2 linked regions of the Arcticibacter tournemirensis genome follow. The protein of the gene in region 1 interacts with the protein of each later gene in a pairwise test. Links are inferred from orthologs where the notes say so. Each region holds a gene or a part of one and is shown on either strand. Other genes may lie near its edges.

Region 1 (3,069 bases):
CGAAAGGATACCGCAGGAGTTTGCTTCAAACATATACTCCGATTTCGTATAGCCGATCTTGCGTATTACATCTCTGGTGATCTTTTGTACATCGAGATACGTATTTGATTTTACTTCACCCGCCAGAACAACCTGTCCGGTAGTTACAAGCGTCTCGCATGCCACCTTCGAATCAGGGTCCCATGCGAGGAAATTATCAATTAAAGCATCGGAAATCTGATCTGCGACCTTGTCAGGATGTCCTTCAGAAACCGATTCTGATGTGAATAAATATGGCATAAAAAAGATTTTTGAGTTTATGCAAAAGAGGAGAGACCGGCACTTGCAGCAGATGTAAAAAATGAGCATGTATTAGCCTTTTTTTTACGTGGTTGCAATCTTGTTCCCTTTTAATATGAACACAGCAAATCAGTCCACTTTGCAGCACGAAGGTACAAGATTTTTTATATTTTAAGAAATGAGTATAAGGCCCGCTGAGCATCCGGAAAGAAAATTCAACAGACAAACAATTCCTTATTATAACGTCGTAGCATGCCACCAGTAACAACAAGCTGCTCAATACATAGAAGTGCCGTAAAAGAAGGAACGCTGGTCGTTTGTTAATGTTGAAATCGGGACTATAAATGAAGGATATACGTATGATACAAAAGAGAAGAAGAAGTAGGTACAAACCCATATGAATGCCATACCAGTGCCTAACCAGTCCCTGATCTCGTCAGCATCATGTCAGCATCTCCTCAGCATCATGTCAGACTAAAGTCTGACGAGAGTCTGACATGATACTGACAAGAGTCTAATGAGATGCTGACGAGATCAGGGACTGGTCAGGGACTGGTCAGGAACTTTTAAGAGATTGGAGTGATAAGTGTGCCAAAATGGGGGCATTTTTCCTGGTCAGCTTTCTTAGCCGCTAATCGTAGATGAGAGGAATTAAGAGGGCAGAGGAGGTACCTATGAAAGCTGCTCTGATGCATTAAAGGCTGCTTCTTAGGTATTATTTGAATAGCATTTAATTAAAGGCTATTTTTAGCACCGATTTTGAAAAAGCTGGCTCATTGAAAAAAAGTATTTTATTTATAATAAACCCTATATCAGGAGGGAAGGATAAAAAGCATTTTCCCTCAGTCGCAGAAAGATATCTCGACAAAGATAAATTTACGCCGCGATTTGTTTTCACCGCCCGTTCTGGCCATGCATATGAGCTTGCCTTAAAAGCAGTGGAAGAAGGTACCGATTTTATTATTGCAGTAGGTGGCGATGGTACTGTTAACGAGATCGCATCGGCTGTTCAGGGTAGCCGTTCTGCGATGGGCATTATTCCATGTGGGTCTGGAAATGGCCTTGCGTTATCTCTCAATATCCCGTTAAACCACCGGAAAGCAATCGAGAGGGTCAATCTATTGAGGGCAAGTCCCATCGACACAGGTATATTAAATGGATCATATTTCTTTAATATGGCAGGGATAGGTTTTGATGCCCATATCAGTCATAAATTCTCGAATATGACATCGAGAGGTTTTCTTGGATATGTTAAGACTGCTTTTTCTGAGATAGTGAAGTACAAATCTGGCTCCTACAGGATAGAAGTAGACGGCAAGAATTACGACAGGACAGCATTTATGATTAGTATAGCCAACTCGCCGCAATATGGCAATAATGCATTTATATCGCCCACTGCCTTGTTAAATGACGGAATATTAGATGTTTGCATAGTCAAGCCTTTCCCCCTTGCTCTTTTTCCAGCGGTAGTTTTAAGGATGTTTACAAAAACATCTCAATATTCGAAGTACCTCGAAATAATAAAAGGCAGAAATATACGTATTGTATCATACGATCATACAAGAATTCATTTAGATGGAGAGCCTGGAGAAGCTGGGAAAGAAATTTCTATTTCAGTAAAACCTTCTTCGCTTTCTGTGTTATATTAGCTGCATGTCGAAAAAGAACAAGAATATTGCCGGTGTTGTATATTCAACAGACCCCGATTTTCAATTTCAATTCGAAGAACCTGCTGAACAGGAAACATTAGCTCCGTCAAAACAGGATCTGCGTGTGCAATTAGACAAAAAACAGAGAGGTGGTAAGGCGGTAACTCTGATAACGGGTTTTGTTGGCACTGCCGATGATCTTGAAATTCTGGGAAAAAGATTGAAGCAGAAATGCGGAACGGGCGGTTCTGCAAAGAACGGAGAAATTATTGTACAGGGTGATTTTCGCGATAAAATTGTTGAAACTCTGAAATCTGAAGGCTATAAAGTAAAGAAATCCGGAGGCTAAAAACCTAAAAACAGATTAATATGAAGTTTATTAAGACGATTGAGGCTCTTTTTTATCCGAGATTTGCAATTGAAAAAAAAAATGATTTTTATTGCAGAAAATTGTTACAATCAAAAGACAGTTTTTTTGAAGAACGTTATTTCCTAACCGGGATGCTGCTGATAGGAATAATGGAAATGTAATTAGGATCACATTTTTATTTATTTGAAAACTCTAATTTTGTTATTGTATAATTGCAAGTAAGTAGCAACTATTATATTTAAATTAAAAACTAAAAACTAAATTCTAAAAAAAATGGCAACCGCACCAACACCAACAACTGCGAAGAAAGAAAGCTCTGGTTCTAACATTTTTGCAAGCTTAACGATCGTTATCTGTCTTGTTATTGGCATCCTTTTATGGAAGTATGTAATGGGAAATCCCGCCAATTTTGAAGGTGGCGATCCTGAAAACGGACACCCGCTTGTAGGAAATTATTTCGGAATGGTTTATAAAGGGGGAGTGATCGTACCTATGCTGATGGGTATGTTCCTGATGGTAATTGTATTTTCTATTGAACGTTTCTTTGTTATTAATAAAGCCGCAGGGAAAGGTAACGTTGAAGTTTTTGTAAAAAAGGTTCAAACTTTATTAACTGCAGGAAATATCGAAGCAGCAATGGCTGAATGCGATAAACAAAAAGGTTCTGTAGCAAACGTTATTAAATCAGGTTTGAAAAAATACCGTGAGGTAGAAGCTGAAGGTACTCTTGATAACGATCAGGCAGCTTTAGCTATCCAGAAAGACATCGAA
Region 2 (2,902 bases), 2.5 Mb from region 1 along the record:
CGCTTCAATTCTGGATTTTAATGTAGCGGGATTAAATGGCTTCTCTAAAAAGCTCTCCACTTTAATCTGCATTTGATTTATCTTCTCTTCGAGGTTTTCAGCCCCCGACAAAAGAATAACCGGTGTATCTCTGTAATATCCGCTAATTTTTAAATTCCTCACAAACGAACTTCCGTCGAAATACGGCATCTGAAGGTCGGATATTATCAGATCGGGGTCATTCCCCTGGTCCAGCCAGTCAATCGCTTCAACACCGCTATTTTTTATTATAAGTTCATAATCCTTTGAAAGCACAAAGTTTAAGAGCTTTAGAATACTGATTTCGTCATCTACTACTAATATTTGCTTTTTCATTTGTTAGCATTACCCCTCAATTTGACAGTTTCCAAGATTACCGTTTGTGTTCGACAGTATACGGAAATAAAGTTGCAAAGTTCTACTAATGTAAATATTTATAAACATACTTCAAAGAGCTACCAGTTGGCAACTTTTTGGTTTTTGTTATAAACTTTGCGATAAATCTTACGATTTGTTAAAATATTTAAAATAAAATTTTACTTTTACTAAATATTGATTCTTATCAGGCCTAATAAATAGTGGAATTATTCAGAATCGATTAACCACTCTCCGCTAAAGTCAGAAGTAGTCGTTGCAAAAAAATTACAATACTCTGCTGAAAATAGGCGATGGGAAAGGTAGATTTATTTAATTTTGTGTTACAACATCCAAATTATATGTCAGAAACAGCTTCTTTAACTCTTGGTGATAAAACGTATGAACTTCCGGTAATTACTGGTACTGAAAATGAAAAAGCAATAGATATTTCTAAGCTTCGCGATCAAAGTGGTTACATAACACTTGATACTGGATTTAAAAACACTGGCGCCACTACCAGTTCCATAACCTTTCTTGACGGGGAACAAGGTATATTAAAATACAGGGGTTATCCTATTGAGCAACTTGCGGAAAAGGCTTCTTTTATTGAAGTAGCTTATTTGTTGATCTACGGAGAGCTTCCTACCCAGGCTCAGATTGACGATTTTCAATACAAGATCAGCCATCAGACACTTTTACATGAGGACATGAAGAAATTCTTCGATGCATTTCCTCATAATGCTCATCCAATGGGTCAGTTGTGCTCACTGGTTAGCTCTCTCTCGGCATTTTCACCTGAGAGTCTTAACCCGAATCCGACAAAAGAAGAGACTAATCTTGCGGTGATAAAACTGCTTGCTAAAATGCCCACCATCGTTTCCTGGATCTATAAGGGGTCATTGGGTGCGCCGTTTATCTATCCTCAGCATAAGCTTAAATATGTCAATAACTTTATGCACATGACCTTTGGCCGCTTGACGGAGGAAGTTATTATTGACCCGGTAGTGATAGATGCCCTTGATAAACTTCTTATTCTGCATGCTGATCACGAGCAAAACTGTTCTACATCTACCGTTAGAATGGTGGGATCTTCGGGCAGTAACCTGTATGCTTCTGTCTCAGCCGGTATTTCTGCGTTATGGGGACCTCTGCATGGCGGTGCCAACCAGGCGGTAATAGAAATGCTTGAGCGAATAAAGAATGATGGGGGTGATACAGAAAAATGGATTAACAAAGCCAAAGATAAAGATGATGATTTCAGGCTAATGGGTTTTGGTCACAGGGTGTATAAGAACTTTGATCCCCGTGCAAAGATCATTAAGCGGGCATGTGATAATGTTCTTGAGAAACTCGGAATTAACGACCCTATTCTGGAAATAGCTAAAAAGCTTGAAGAAGCAGCACTCCACGATCCTTATTTTGTGGAACGCAAACTTTATCCTAACGTCGATTTTTATTCTGGAATTATTTACAGGGCACTCGGGTTCCCGACAGAAATGTTTACAGTTTTGTTCGCCCTTGGCCGTTTACCGGGATGGATTTCCCAGTGGCTTGAATTGAGAGACAACAAAGAGCCTATAGGCCGTCCAAGGCAGATTTATACCGGCGAAACCAGACGGGAATATGTAGAGATATCCCAGAGAGGGTAAGGCGCAGTGGAGAGTTGAAGGTTGAAAGTTTAATGTAATAAGTAAAAAAAGCTGCGATGTCGTCGCAGCTTTTTTATTTAAAGAAGTTTAGTCGTATCGTTAACTTAAAACGTATGACTTTTCACTTTCCATTTTGAACTTTCAGCTTTCAACTTACAAAAGAATGCCTGCTATAGTTGCAGAAAGATAAGAGGCCAGGGTTCCGCAGATGAGTGCTTTGACTCCAAGCCGTGCAAGATCAGTACGGCGTTCGGGTGCGAGTTCGCCGATGCCGCCAACCTGAATGGCGATAGAGCTGAAATTAGCAAATCCGCATAACGCAAAGCTGGTTATGATGAGGGTTTTGGGATCTATTACGCCTTTCACTTTTGCCAGGTCGAGGTAAGCTACAAATTCGTTGATCACCATTTTTGTGCCCATCAGGGAGCCTGCAGTTTGAATATCTTTTCCGGGCACGCCCATTGCCCATGCAAAAATCGAGAAAAATGCGCCCAGTATCTGCTTGAGATTTAAAGTATGAACGTCAATGCCTATATAGGAAAGAGACACTCCTATATTACCGAGCCCCATACCCACCCAACCCAGGACGTAGTCTATCAGAGCAATGATGGCAATGAACCCAATAAGCATAGCAATTACATTTAAACCGACTTTTAAGCCGTCACTGGCTCCGTGAGAAATGGAGTCGACGAGATTTGCACTCGTCTTTTTGATTTCTAAAGAAACCTGGCCCTTCGTTTCTGACACCTGGGTCTCGGGCCAGACTATTTTTGATATCACTAAAGCTGCCGGCGCTGCCATAATACTGGCTGCCAGGAGGTATTCTGCTGGTACTCCAAGTGAAATATAGACAGCCATTACTCCTCCTGCTATACAGG

The links.
Region 2: the proteins of BDE36_RS02965 (region 1) and BDE36_RS13470 interact in binary tests that used the Escherichia coli proteins (3 or more experiments, as listed by UniProt). The link is inferred for Arcticibacter tournemirensis from one-to-one orthologs.

Annotation. Positions count from the first base shown.
Region 1 is NZ_VFPL01000001.1:689,904-692,972, forward strand. The notes cover bases 1-2,991. They hold BDE36_RS02965 (diacylglycerol/lipid kinase family protein), read left to right. Parts: upstream 1-1,055; coding sequence 1,056-1,928; downstream 1,929-2,991. Other genes in these bases: metK (methionine adenosyltransferase), read right to left, coding at 1-279; BDE36_RS02970 (translation initiation factor), read left to right, coding at 1,933-2,277; BDE36_RS02975 (MotA/TolQ/ExbB proton channel family protein), read left to right, coding at 2,572-2,991. Outside these bases: more of BDE36_RS02975, read left to right, coding at 2,992-3,069. UniProt on the Escherichia coli protein: In vitro phosphorylates phosphatidylglycerol but not diacylglycerol; the in vivo substrate is unknown.
Region 2 is NZ_VFPL01000001.1:3,188,477-3,191,378, forward strand. The notes cover bases 56-2,879. They hold BDE36_RS13470 (citrate synthase), read left to right. Parts: upstream 56-734; coding sequence 735-2,024; downstream 2,025-2,879. Other genes in these bases: BDE36_RS13465 (response regulator), read right to left, coding at 56-354; BDE36_RS13475 (NupC/NupG family nucleoside CNT transporter), read right to left, coding at 2,178-2,879. In the rest of the region: more of BDE36_RS13465, read right to left, coding at 1-55; more of BDE36_RS13475, read right to left, coding at 2,880-2,902.